DNA from 3 places in the Paracoccus pantotrophus genome. Region 2 is predicted to be linked to each of the others. Evidence: riboswitches for the same ligand, from Rfam matches in the RefSeq annotation. Region 2 holds a riboswitch; each other region holds the start of a gene.

Region 1 (4,551 bases), on a different replicon from region 2:
TGGGCCTGGGCCTCGCGCCCCAGCACCTCGCCCATACGGCGGATATTGGCGCGGATGCCGGCGATGTCGGTTTCGATCGGGAACATCTCGACCGGGATCTCCAGGCGCTTGAGCAGCCGGATGGTCTCGGGCGTGGACCATGCCCCGGCCAGCACCAGATCGGGCCGCATCAGGAAGATTTCCTCGGCCAGGCCGTGGTTGACAGGCAGCCGCGCCGCCTGATCCGCCATGGCCGAGGCGGTCGGATCCTGCGCCAGATAGGAGACCGAGACCAGCTGGCCCGGCGCCGCCAGCATCAGCGCCAGCTGGTCGGTGCAGAGGTTCATCGACAGCACCCGGCGCGGCGGCTCGGCCGCGCCGGGCTGGAAAAATCCCGGCAGGATCAGGCCGGCCAGAAGGCCGGCGACAAGGCCGAGCCGCCTTACCATTTCGCCGTCAGGCCGGCGTAAAGGGTGCGGCCCTGACCGTAATAGCCCCAGGATTCGGAATAGTCCCGGTCGAACAGGTTCACCACGCGGCCTGTCAGGCGCAGGTTTTCGGTCAGGTCATAGCCGGCGGCCAGGTTGACGGTGACGTAATCGGGCAATTCGGTGGTCGGCGGGCTGTAGTTCCTGAACCATTCCGCGTCGTAACTGCTGCCGGCATAGCGCAGATCGGCTGTGACCGAACCGCGCCCCTGCGCAATATCGGCCGTCGCGCGCAGGCCAAGCAGGTGGCGGGGCTGGCGCACGACGGGCTGGTCGTCCTCTGTGCGGGCATCCGTGTAGGTATAGGTCGCGCCCAGCCGAAGCCAGTCGGTCGCTTCATATTCCAGGTCGGCCTCGAACCCCTTGCGCTTGCTGGTGCCGTCAAGGTTTTGCGACGTGTTGCCGGTCCCGATGATCATATCCTCGACCTTGCTGGTGAAAAGCGTCACTCCCAGCGCGCCCCGCCCCGCGGCAAAGTTCCAGTCGGCGCCGATTTCCTGGCTGCGGCTGGTTTCGGGCGTCAGATCGGCATTGCCGTCATAGCTGCCCGGCGCATAGCCATAAAGTTCGAACATGGTGGGATTGACGATGGCTTTGCCGGCCGCTGCGCGCAGACGCAGGTCGCGGCCGGGCACCTGCCATGCCGCGGCGATGTTCCAGGTGGTCGCATGGCGGAAATCGTCGTTGAAATCGCGCCGCATGCCGGCCTGGACGCCGATCCCGTTGTCGAACTGTCCCTGATATTCCAGAGAGGCCGATTTCGTGTCGCGCTCGTACCGGCCGCCCGATGCAAAGGAGTTCTCGTAGATCTCGCGTTTCTTCTGCACCGCCACATTCAGCTTTTGCGCGGCATCGCGGGCATTGCCGCCATCCAGCGCCCAACTGCCGGTATATTTGAAGTTCCGCAGCCGCGAGGCGTCGCTGTAATCCGGCAGGCCGCCGTTGAAATGCGCCGTGTTCTGGTTGGCGCCAGAGACGGCAAAGCGGTTGAGCAGCCTGCCGCCGAAAGCTTCGCCTTCCAGCCACAGCGAACCATAGGTTTCGTCCCGGTCGGCGGTCAGCGGTGCGTCGACGATATAGTCGTCGGGCGAATCCACGAAAGAGACGGCCCGGTCATAACCGTATTCCTGCCAGATGCGCCTAAGCGTGAAACCGACGGTCGCGCTTTCGGTCAGATCATATGAGCCGTTCAGGCCCAGCACGCGCTGCCGGTTGAACTCGGTATCCCCGCCGGGGCTGCGCGATTCGTCCTCGCCATCGGTGCGGCGCGCCACCGCGGACAGGCTGATGCTGCCGCGCCCGTCCCCCGCCTGCACAAAGGCGCTGGCGGTGCGGGTGTCCAACCCGCCGATCTCGACCGTGCCGCCATAGCCCGGCCCCTGCGCAGAGGCGCGACGGGTGGTGATCGAGATGACGCCGGATGCGGCATTGGCGCCGTAGATGGCGGATTGCGGGCCGCGCAGCACCTCGATGCGCTCGATGTCCTCGGCCAGCATGCCGCTGAAGATATAGTCGCCGTTGCCGGGGGAATTGGCCTCGACCCCGTCGATCAGCACCAGCACGTGATTGGATTCGCCGCCGCGGATGCGGATCTTGGCCACCGTTTCGCCGGTCGAGGTGACGGAAAGTCCGGGGACCGTGCGCAAAGCGTCCTGGACGGTGATGACCCGGCGGCTTTGCAGGTCTTCGCTGGTCAGCACGGTATGGGCGCGGCCATAGGCGCTTTCGGCCACCGGCGACAGGCCGGCGGACAGGACCAGGGTGTCAAGCACGACCTGGTCCTGGACCTGCTGGCCCGTGGCGGCACAGGGCAACAGGGCGGCGGGCAGTACGGCGGCGGTTGTGGCCAGCAGCGAAAGCGGGGTTCTGAACATTCCAAAGCCTTTCCAGCGCGGGCCAGGCCCGCGATTTGCAGAAATGCCCTGTGGAAAGGCTGGCAGGCCCGACCGCAGGACGGCGATCGTCACCTCTGCGGAACGGCCGCTTTCCAGACGCGCCCCGCGCCGGAAATGGGTGATCGCCACGGCAGGTCTCCTGGCTCGCGGATCGCTGCTCGGGCCGGCCTTCCCAGGAGATCCCAGTGGCACGTTCGACCGTCGCTCACCGCTTACAGTTGCGGGGGTAGTCCCGGCCTTGCCCCGGCCGCATCGCGGCCCATGGGCGCACCGGTGTTCCCTTTTGATCCGGCGCAGATCCGCCGGAACCGTAGCGGCCCTGCATTGCCGCAGCCGGGCAAGGGCTGTCAAGCGCCAATCCGGTGCCGCCGGGCGGCCGCGACAACCTGTCCTGCCGCGGAACCGCCCGCCGGCCTGCGGCATTGGATAGCGTATCCGACGAAAGGGAGGGTCAAGCCACATGGCCATGCCGCAGCTCCTGGCCGTGCTGATCCTTTGCGCGATGATGGTGCTGTTCGTCTGGGGGCGGCTGCGCTACGACGTGGTGGCGATGATCGCGCTGTTGGCCTCGCTGGTGGCGGGCACGGTCAAGCCGGACGAGGCGTTCCGCGGCTTCAGCGACGATATCGTCATCATCGTCGGCAGCGCGCTGGTGGTCAGCGCCGGCATCTCGCGCTCGGGCGTGATCGAGGCGGTGATGCGCCGGATGCTGGGGCGGTTGCGGGCCCTGCGCTGGCAGCTGCTGGTGCTGGTCGGCTCGGTCACGGGCCTGTCGGCGCTGGTCAAGAACATCGGCGCGCTGGCCATGCTGATGCCCGCCGCGCTGAAGATGGCGCGGCGCTCGGGGCATTCGCCCTCGGCCTATCTGATGCCGATGGCCTTCGGCTCGCTCCTGGGCGGGCTGATCACGCTGGTCGGCACCTCGCCCAACATCATCGTCTCGCGGGTGCGCGAGCAGATGACGGGCCAGCCCTTCACCATGTTCGACTATGCGCCGGTCGGCCTCGGGCTGTCGCTGGTGGGGCTGGTCTTTCTGCTTTTCGCCCATCGGCTGCTGCCGCGCGACCGCCGTGCCACGGCCTCGCTGAGCGAGGCGGTGAACATCAGCGACTATCACACCGAAGCCACCGTCCCCGAGGGCGCCGATATCGTCGGCATGACGGTGGGCGACTATCTGGGCGCCGTCGATGGCGAGGTGGCCGTCACCGGGCTGATCCGGGGCGACGTCCGTCGCGCGGTGACACTGCCCGACACGGTGATCCGCGTCGGCGACACGCTGCTTCTGCGCGGCGAGCCGAATGCGTTGGAACGCGCCGTGACCAAGCTGGGCATGGAACTGACCCGGCAGGATGCGGCCGCCGAGGAGGGCCTGCCTGCCGACCAGATCGGTGTGATCGAGGCGGTGATCGCGCCCGCCTCGCTGCTGGTGGGGCAAAGCGTGGGGCGGATCGCGCTTTTCGACCAGCATGGCGTGAACCTGATCGCCATCTCGCGCGCCGGGCATCGCATGACCCAGCGGCTCAGCCAGACGGTGCTGGCGGCCGGCGACGTGCTGCTGGTGCAGGGGCCGATCGACCGCCTGCCCGAGCGGATGCGGGTGCTGGGCCTCTTGCCCCTGGCCGAGCGCCATATCCGGCTGGGCGGGGTGCGCAAGCAATTGCTGCCGGTGCTGATCCTGACGGTCGCCATGGCGGCGACGGCGGCGGGGCTGGTGCCTGTCGCCATCGCCTTCTTCGCCGCCGCCGTGCTGATGATCCTGACCGGCACGATCAGCGCCGAGGAGGCTTACGAGGCCATCGAATGGCCGATCCTGGTCATGCTGGGCGCGCTGATCCCGGTCAGCGAGGCGCTGCAAAAGACCGGCGTGACCGAGCTTCTGGGCGCCTGGCTGTCGCAGGCGGCGATGGGCCTGCCGGTCTGGGGTGCGGTGACGCTGATCCTGGTCGCGGCCATGGCGGTCACGCCCTTTCTGAACAATGCCGCGACCGTGCTGGTCATGGCGCCGATCGCGGCGACCTTTGCCAGCGAACTCGGCTATCGGCCCGATGCCTTCCTGATGGCGGTGGCGGTGGGGGCAGGCTGCGACTTCCTGACCCCCATCGGGCATCAGTGCAACACGCTGGTCATGGGGCCGGGCGGCTATCGCTTTGGCGATTACGCCCGGCTGGGCGCGCCGCTGTCGGTGCTGG
Region 2 (4,551 bases):
GACCGTCTCCGGCTGGCCGCTTGCCGTCGAGCTGACCGTGCCCGACCGGCCGGTGGGCATCCGCGCCGGGGCCGCGGGCCTGCCCGACAGCGCGATCTGCGCGGCGCCGTGATGGAGTTCGGCGCCGAGGACAAGGCCGCCTTGCAGCGCATCCTGCGCTGGCGCCGCGACGTGCGGCATTTCCGCGACGCCCCGGTCCCCGAACCGCTGCTGGAGGAATTGCGCGCGGCGATGGAACTGTCGCCCTCGGTCGGCAATGCCCGGCCCTGGCGGGTGATCCGCGTCGAAAGCCCCGATCTGCGCGCCGCGATCCGCGCCGATTTCCTGCGCTGCAATGCCCAGGCCGCCACCCGCTACCAGGGCCGGCAGCGGCAGGCATACGATGCGCTGAAGCTGGCCGGGCTGGACCGCGCCCCGGTCTGGCTGGCCGTCTTTACCGAGATCGACCCCTCCGAGGGCCACGGTCTTGGCCGCGCCACCATGCCGCAGACCCTGCGGCAATCGACGGCCATGGCGATCCATGCGCTGTGGCTGGCGGCACGGGTGCGCAACCTGGGGCTTGGCATGGTCTCGATCCTCGATCCGGCGCGGATCGGCCCGCTGCTCGCGGTGCCCGAAAGCTGGGAGTTCTCGGCGCTGCTCTGCCTGGGCTGGCCCGAGTTCACCGACGACACGCCGCTGCTGCACCGCACCGGCTGGCAGGAAAACACCGCCCCCGGCTGGCAGCGGCGCTGAAAGGCCCCACCGCATCCGGCGGGGCCGCCTGGTTCAGGGCTGCGAGGTGGCCGGGCCCATGGGCTGGCCGTTGACGGTAAAGGGCCCGCCGCCCTCGGGCATCTGGATGTCCCAGAGATGCTCGCCGCTCGCGCCGGGCTTGGCCATGGCGCGGGCCATGCGCAGCATCATCAGCGGCTGGCCGGCCTCTTCCTGCGGGGCGGCGGCCAGCGCCGCCTCGACCTTGTCGAGCCCCATGGCCGAGATCAGCACCGCGCCGGTGGGCGCAGCCCCCGGACCCGCCGCGATATCGGCGCGATAGTCGATCCGGTAGCCGTCGCCCTTGATCTGCGAGGGCGCAAGCGTCAGGTCGGCCGTGCCCCTGGGCAGCAGCGCCGCCTGCAACTGTTCGGGTACCAGCCGGGCAAAAGGCTCGTCGGCGGCCAGGTCGAACCCCTCGATCAGCATCTTCGCCGGTGCCGCCAGATCGAAGCCCGAAGCGGTGAAGTCCAGCGTCATCTCTTGCGGCAGGATCGGCACGGCCCAGGGCGGCAGCACGCCTTCGGGCACGGTCAGGCCCGACAGCGCCACCCGTTCGTGCAGCCGGCCGTCGGCGGTGGCACCGGACAGGCCGATCGCCACCTTGGTCGAGGCAAGGCCGAACTCGCCCAGCGGAGAGCCGATCTTCAGGTCGTGCAGCACCGCATCCATCGACAGGTCTTCCCATAGCGGCATGGCCGCGGCCAGCTTGTCGCGCAGCCCGTCCTGCGCGCCCTTGATCAGTTCCTCGGACGGATGGGCGACGAACCAGGAAAGCAGGGACAGCACGCCTTCGCTGCGCATGCCGGTGATCTGGCCGCTGCCCTCGTAGCCCGGCGCGGTGATCTGGAAGGTCATCGGCTGGCCGCCCGGACCCATCAGGATCTCCTGCGACTGCTCCAGCCCCTCGGCGGTGAAGCTCATGGCCTGATCGACGCCGCCGGCCTTGCCGGGCGCGCCGTTCACCGACCATTCCATTCGCGCCGTGCGCTGGTGATCGCGCGAAACCACCTGCGGCTCGGCCGAGGGCTGGTCGGGCGCGGTTTCGGCAGCAGGCAGCGGCGGCGCATATTGCACCGATTCGATGACGTAATCCGTCATCACCGCCTTCTGTTCGCGAAAGCTCATCAGCGATTCGTCCCAGATGCCGGTCGATTCGACCCTGGTCGAGCCCTTCTGCTCGAACATCTTCGGCACCACCACCGACCAGCTCAGCACCTGGTCCTCGCTGACGCCCCAGCTGCCGTCGCCATTGTCGGTCAGCCGATAGGTCAGGGCCGAGACGCTGACCTGGGCCTGATCGGCCGGAACCTGCGCCAGAAGCGGCGCCGGATCGATGCGCAGCTCATAGCTTTCGCCCTGCGGGGTGACGGCGACCACGCCCTCGGTGCCGCCGAAATAGGTCTGGAAAACGCCGCGCAGCCTTTGGGCCCCCTCATCGGTGGCGGGCACCGCCCAGGCCGCCGAGACGGGGCAGATCGCCAGCAGTGCCACAAGGCCTTGTCTCGCAAACATGTTCGAACATCCTTTCGAAAAATCACTCGTTCTGCACCAGCGGCAGATGACAGGAAACGGGCTAGAACTCCACCCCAGGCTGGGCCTTGATGCCGTCGCGGAAGGGGTGCTTGACCTGCTCCATCTCGGTCACAAGATCGGCCAGCGCGACAAGTTCCGGCTTGGCATTGCGCCCGGTCAGCACGACATGGGTCATCGGCGGCTTTTCGCTGCGCAGGAAGTCCAGCACCTCGTCCAGGTCCAGGTAGTCATAGCGCAGGGCGATGTTGATCTCGTCCAGCAGGACCATGCGGATCTGCGGATCGCGGATCAGTTCCTTGGCCTTTTCCCAACCGGCGCGGGCGGCGGCGATGTCGCGCGCCTTGTCCTGCGTCTCCCAGGTGAAGCCCTCGCCCATGGCGTGAAACTGGCACAGACCGGCGAAATGCGCGGTCAGCAGCCGCCGCTCGCCCGTGTCCCAGGCGCCCTTGATGAACTGCACCACCGCGCAGGGCATGCCATGGGCGATGCAGCGCAGGATCATGCCAAAGCCGGACGAGGACTTGCCCTTGCCCTTGCCGGTATGGACGATGACCAGGCCCTTCTCGCCCTGCTTCTCGGCCATCATCCGGTCGCGGGCAGCCTTGATCTTCGCCATCTTCTCGGCATGGCGGGCGTTGTCGTCGGTCTGCATCGGGCACTCCTTCGCTTGACAAGTCGGGACCGGGCGCGCACAGACAGGGGGCGCTGGTTCCTGTCCTACGACAGGCGAAGAGGGAATGCGACAGGCAACCGCCTGGAAGCAGCCGCCCCCGCGACCGTGACCGGAAAGGTCGCCCCATGGCCACTGGCGAAAGCCGGGAAGGCGGGGCGGCCGTGGGCCAAAGCCCGAATCCGCAAGCCGGGAGACCTGCCAGCGCGCGAAGGATTGACCGGCGGACGGGGTGTTCCCGCTGGGGCTTGGGCGCTGGTCCCCTGCCTCGTGCCGCCTTGAGGGATGAAGGGCGCATGACAGTCACGCTGCATGTCTGCATCACCTGCCGCGCCGGCCAGCCGGTGCTTGAGGGCGAGCCGGTGCCCGGCGCGCGGCTGCATGACGCGCTGGCAGCCGAAGGCGCACCGGATGGCGTGCGCATCGTCCCGGTCGAATGCCTGTCCGCCTGCGCCAGCGGCGCCGCCATCGCGCTGTCGGCGCCGGGCCGCTGGACCTATGTCTATGGCCGCATGTCGGCCGAGGACGCCCCCGAGATCCTGCTAGGCGCCGCCGCCTATGCCCAGGCCCCCGACGGCATCGTGCCCTGGCGCGAGCGTGTCACGATTTTCCGCAAGCGCAGCCTCGCGCGCATTCCCCCGATCGGATAAGAAATGAGCGACCTGACCAAGACCCCCGTGACCGTCATCACCGGCTTTCTCGGCGCCGGCAAGACCACGCTGATCCGCCACCTGATGCTGAACCCGCAGGGCAAGCGGCTGGCGGTGCTGGTCAACGAATTCGGCACCATGGGCGTCGACGGCGAGATCCTGAAATCCTGCGCCGACGAGAACTGCCCGGCCGAGAACATCATGGAGCTGTCGAACGGCTGCATCTGCTGCACGGTGGCCGACGATTTCATCCCGACGCTGGAGCGGCTGATGGCGATGCCGGTGAAACCCGACCACATCCTGATCGAGACCTCGGGCCTTGCCCTGCCCAAGCCCTTGCTGAAAGCCTTCGACTGGCCCGCCATCCGCTCGCGCATCACCGTGGACGGGGTGATCGCGCTGGCCGATGCCGAAGCCGTCGCTGCCGGCCGCTTCGCCCCGGACGAGGCCGCCGTCGAGGCGCAGCGCGCCGCCGACGACAGCCTCGACCACGAAACGCCCCTGTCCGAGGTGTTCGAGGACCAGATCGCCTGCGCCGACATCGTGCTGCTGTCCAAGGCCGACCTGGCCGGCGAGGACGGGCTGGCCGCCGCCCGCGCGGTGATCGAGGCCGAGGCGCCGCGCAAGCTGCCGATCCTGCCGTTGACCGATGGGGTGATCGACCCGCGGGTGATCCTTGGGCTGGGCGCGGCGGCCGAGGACGACCTTGCCGCCCGCCCCAGCCATCACGACGGCGCCGACGACCACGAACATGACGATTTCGACTCGGTGGTGATCGAGCTGGCCGAGATCGCCGACCCCGGCGAGCTTGCCACCCGCATCGAGCGGCTGGCGCGCGAGCAGAACATCCTGCGCGTCAAGGGCCATGTCGCCGTCGCCGGCAAGCCCATGCGCCTGCTGGTCCAGGCCGTGGGCGAACGGGTGCGGCACCAATACGACCGG
Region 3 (4,551 bases), on a different replicon from region 2:
GTTCGTCGGCTCGTCCAACAGCAGGACGCGCGGGGCCTGCGCATGGGCGCGCGCGATATGGACGCGCTGGCGCTCGCCCCCCGACAGCGAGGCCCAGTCGCGCCCCGCCATATGCGCCATGTCCACGGCATCAAGGGCCGCCGCGACGGCGTCGTCGTCCTGGGCACCCCATGGCCGCAGCGCGCCAAGCCAGGGCGTGCGGCCCAACTCCACCGCATCGCGCACGGTGATCCGTTCGGCCGTCTCGGCCGATTGCGCGACCAGCGCCAGCCGCCGCGCGATCTGCCGCCGGCCCAGCCGGGCCATGGGACGGCCTTCCAGCCGGATCTCTCCGCGGCTGGGGCGCAGCAGGCCCGCCATCATCCCCATCAGCGTCGACTTGCCCGATCCGTTCGGCCCGATCAGGCCCAGGGTCTCGCCCGGATGCAGGCGCAGGCTGATGTCGGACAGGATCTCGCGGCCGCGCACGGCATGGCTGGCGCCGACGGCTTCCAGGATGGGCGTCATCGTTGCCTTCCCCGGATCATGACCACGGCAAAGGCGGGCGCGCCGACCAGCGCGGTGATGACGCCGATGGGCAGCACCTGGCCGGGAATGACGATGCGCGAGACGACGTCGGACAGCACCAGGAACACCGCCCCCGCCAGCGCCGTCGCCGGGACCAGCCTGGCATGGCGCGGCCCGACGAGGATGCGCATCGCATGCGGCACCACCAGCCCGACGAAGCCGATGGCCCCGGCGATCGAGACCATGATCGCCGTCGCCAGCGAGGCCGTTCCGATCAGCAGCACCTGCGTGCGCCGCAGGTCGATGCCCAGCGACGCGGCGCTTTCCGCGCCGAAGGCAAAGGCGTCGAGCGCGCGCGCATGCCACAGCGCCACCCCCAGCGCCAGCGCCGCCATCGGGACCGCGACCCAGCTGTCGGGCCAGCGCACGCCGGACAGGTTGCCCAGCAGCCAGAACATGATGCCGCGCGCCTGCTCGGCGCTGGCCGATTGCGCGATGATCAGCGCGGTCAGCGCGTTGAACATCTGCGAGCCGGCGATGCCCGCCAGGATGATGACCCCGGCGCCGCGCATCCCGGTCCCGCCGCCGGCGGCGCGCGCCAGCGCCGCCACCAGCGCGAAGGCGGTCAGCGCCCCGGCAAAGGCGCCCGCCGACATGCTGAGCAGCCCCGCGCCGATCCCCGCCACCGCGACCGTGACCGCCCCGGTCGAGGCCCCGGCCGAAATCCCCAGCAGATAGGGCTCGGCCAGCGGGTTGCGCAGCAGCGCCTGCAGGATCAGCCCCGACAGCGCCAGGCTTGCGCCGCCGCAGGCCGCGACCACCGCCCGCGACAGCCGGTAATGCCAGATCACGCTGGCATCGATCGGATCGAGCGCGGCCGAGCCAAGCCCGGCCTTGACCGCCAGCACCTCGATGACGGTGGCCAGCGGAATGCGCGTCTCGCCCACCGCCGTTCCGAAGAGCAGCGCCGCGACCAGCACGGCGGGGGCCAGCCACAGCCAGCCCCGATTGCGCCCCGTGCTGCGGGTCGCGGCGCGCGCCCTCATTTCAGGTCGAACCCGGCCAGCGAGTCAGCCAGCGATTCCAGCGCATAGATCGCGCGCACCGAGGGGTCCATCGCATTGGCCGGCATGGTCAGGATGCGGTCGTTCTTTACCGCCCCCATCTCGCTCGTCACCGGGTCCGAGGTCAGGAAATCCCGCTTGACGGCGATGTCGTCGGCCGGAAAGCGGCGCCGGTTCATCTCGGCGGCGACGATGAAGCTGGGATTGGCCTTGCTGATGGTTTCCCAGCCCACGGTCGGCCATTCCTCGGCCGAGGCGACGACGTTCCTGACCCCCAGCTTGGACATCATCCAGCCCGGCACGCCATTGGCACCCGCGACATAGGGGTCGATCTCGATCTCGGCCGAGGAATACCAGAACAGGCCCGACACCGTTTCGGGCAGGTCCAGCGCCTGCGCCCGCTCGACCGCCGCCGCCTCGCGCGCCTTCAGGTCGGCGATCACCGCGGCCCCGCGATCCTGCACGTCGAAGATCGCCGCCAGTTCCTCGATGCCCTGGTAGAGCAGCGCGGTGTCGAACAGGACCGAGCGCGCGCCGTCCATGCTTTGCGTATTGTCCTTGCCGACGCATTCGGTGGGCATGATCCAGCTGGGGATCTGCGCGTCGTCGAACATCTCGCGTGTGCCGACCACGCCCTGCGGGCCGATCATCCATTCATAGGCCGTGACCACCAGCCCAGGCTTCTTGGCCAGCACGCTTTCGAAGCTGGGGGCGTTGTCGGCCAGCCGCTCGACCCCGGCATCCGCCTCGGCAAATTCGGGCAGGACGGGGTTGATCCACAGCGCCGTGCCCGCCACCTTGTCGGCCAGCCCCAGCATGTAGAGGATCTCGGTCGTGCTTTGCCCGACGCTGACGACGCTTTCGGGCGCCTTGTCGAAAGTGACTTCGTGGCCGCAGCTGGTCAGCGTCAGCGGGTATTCGGTGGCCCCGAACGCCGCCATCGGCGCCAGGGTGAACGTGGCGATCATCGCCGTGGTGAGCCTTGGCATGATGTTTCCTTCCGCTACATCATGAACAGGCCGGATGAGCGGATGGAGACCGGGCGAATGCCGGTCGCAACCCCTCCCGAGCCGACCCGCTCGGATTGGTCAAACGTCGTCGGCAGGTCTCCTGACTGGCGGGTCACGGCAGGGATGCGGCCTTCCCATGGCGCGGGGCCACAGTGGCATTCTCGCATCCTGCTCGCCGCCTACAGTTGCGGGGGCAGTTCCGGTTCGGGACGCCTGCGGGCGCCCCGGCGGATTCCCTTTCAATTCCTTGCGGAAACCGACGCGCCTTCCCTAGCTTCTGGCGCGGGCGCTGGCAAGCGGCAGCATGGCCGGCCGGCTTGCCGCTGCCGCGCCACGGCTGCCCCCGGCCCGGTCCAGCCGCACGAAGAAGAACGGGACGCCGCGCGCCTCGGGGCGTTGCAGCGTGGACATACGATGCGCGGTCTGCTCGAAACTGGCACCGAAGCGGTGGCCCAGCAGTTCCACGTCGTAGCGCGCCGATCTGGAACCGGCGGCTGGACTGCCCCAGCAGTTCGGACAGCATCAGCTCGCCCCTGACCGGGGCGGGCAGGATGCGCACCGCGATGCCATGCGCGGCCAGCCGGCCGGTCAGCGCCATATGTGGCTCGTTGCGGTGCCGCGCCAGCGCCTCGGCCAGTTTCTCGGCCGCGCGGTCCAGCCTATCGACGTAATTGCGCCGGGCATAGAGCCAGTTCCGGACCGCATCGACCGGGCGCGATCTGCCCGACTATCTGCCGCAAACGCGCGAGATCCGGCAGGGCATCTGGCAGGCCGCCTTCGTTCCGCCGGCGCTGGAGGATCGCCGGGTCGAGATCATCGGGCTGCTGGGACCATGTCTTCAGCCATATCGAGCCCGCGATGCTGCTGAACCCGCATCAGGGCCGGATCACCGAGGCGGGCGTGCGGCTGAACATCCAGGTCTGCGTCGAATACCTGGCGCAATGGCTGTCGGGCCGCGGTGCGGTGCCGATCCGAAACATGATGGAGGATGCCGCCACCGCCGAGATCAGCCGTGCCCAGCTGTGGCAATGGCTGCGCCGCGGTCGCGCTGGAGAGCGCCGCATGGCAGGGCGATCTGATGCAAGCCGAGATCGTCGGCATCCTCGACCGGCTGGGCCCGAACGGGCTCCATCGCGGCCATTACGCCGCGGCCGCGCGCATCCTGCGAGAGGCGGCGACGGCCGAGACCTTGCCCGATTTTATCACCCTGCCGGCCTATGCCGTGCTGAACGCGCTGGACTGAGGGGCCCCGATGGACATCATCCGCACGCTTGCTCCCTTTGGCGGGCCGCTTGCCCCGGATGCCCCGCCTTGCCGCCGGCCGCGCCTGCCGATTCCCGGACCGATCATGCGGAAAGGAAGCATCATGAGCAGAAAGACCTTTTCGGCAATACATCAAATGGCTGAAGGTGGAGCCGATCATGGACGCAAACCCGATCCGCGAGGGCACGGGGCGCCGGCGCGTGATCGAGGATTGCATCGCCTCGCTGACCTTGGGCGGCGCCGACCTGTTGTGGATCGAGACCGATACGCCCAACGTGGACAAGATCGCCGGCATGGTGGCCGAGATCCGCAAGGCGGTGCCCGATGCCAAGCTGACCCATAACAACGCGCCCGGCTTCAACTGGACGCTGAGCCTGCGCAAGCAGCTGCGGGCGCAATGGCTGGCCGAGGGCCGGATCGGCAAGGCCGACCATCGTGACGGGAGTGCGCTGATGAAGCCCGATTTCGACGATACCGGCCTGGGCCGCGAGGCCGACGCCCGGCTGCAACGCTTCCAGGCCGACATATCGGCCCGCGCGGGCGTGTTCCGCAACCTGACCATGCTGCGACCTTCCACCTGACCGCCAAGCCGGTGGACGAACTCAGCCGCGGCAATTTCGGCGCGGAAAAGATGTTGGCCTATGTGCAGACCGTGCAGCGCGAGGAGATCCGCCGCGGCATCTCGGCGGTCAGGCACCAGCACGAGG

What was found. A riboswitch is a leader RNA that binds a small molecule or an ion and turns the genes downstream of it on or off. The one in region 2 is predicted to bind cobalamin.
Region 1: linked by a shared signal. The riboswitch ahead of ESD82_RS02685 (TonB-dependent receptor plug domain-containing protein) and the one ahead of ESD82_RS11600 (DUF1636 family protein) in region 2 are both predicted to bind cobalamin.
Region 3: linked by a shared signal. The riboswitch ahead of ESD82_RS09750 (ABC transporter substrate-binding protein) and the one ahead of ESD82_RS11600 (DUF1636 family protein) in region 2 are both predicted to bind cobalamin.

Annotation. Positions count from the first base shown of each region.
Region 1 covers NZ_CP044423.1:559,836-564,386, forward strand. The annotation lists gene ESD82_RS02680 (ABC transporter substrate-binding protein) at 1-428, opposite strand, end outside; gene ESD82_RS02685 (TonB-dependent receptor plug domain-containing protein) at 422-2,341, opposite strand; cobalamin riboswitch at 2,475-2,690, opposite strand; gene ESD82_RS02690 (SLC13 family permease) at 2,823-4,551, shown strand, end outside.
Region 2 covers NZ_CP044426.1:240,084-244,634, reverse strand. The annotation lists gene ESD82_RS11620 (hypothetical protein) at 1-112, shown strand, start outside; gene bluB (5,6-dimethylbenzimidazole synthase) at 112-735, shown strand; gene ESD82_RS11610 (hypothetical protein) at 769-2,268, opposite strand; gene cobO (cob(I)yrinic acid a,c-diamide adenosyltransferase) at 2,330-2,941, opposite strand; cobalamin riboswitch at 2,979-3,179, shown strand; gene ESD82_RS11600 (DUF1636 family protein) at 3,256-3,609, shown strand; gene cobW (cobalamin biosynthesis protein CobW) at 3,613-4,551, shown strand, end outside.
Region 3 covers NZ_CP044425.1:387,952-392,502, reverse strand. The annotation lists gene ESD82_RS09760 (ABC transporter ATP-binding protein) at 1-507, opposite strand, end outside; gene ESD82_RS09755 (FecCD family ABC transporter permease) at 504-1,553, opposite strand; gene ESD82_RS09750 (ABC transporter substrate-binding protein) at 1,550-2,560, opposite strand; cobalamin riboswitch at 2,655-2,857, opposite strand; gene ESD82_RS22610 (short-chain fatty acyl-CoA regulator family protein) at 2,852-3,046, opposite strand; partial or broken gene ESD82_RS22605 (hypothetical protein) at 3,440-3,571, shown strand; gene ESD82_RS22600 (hypothetical protein) at 3,594-3,824, shown strand; partial or broken gene ESD82_RS09735 (isocitrate lyase) at 3,973-4,551, shown strand, end outside.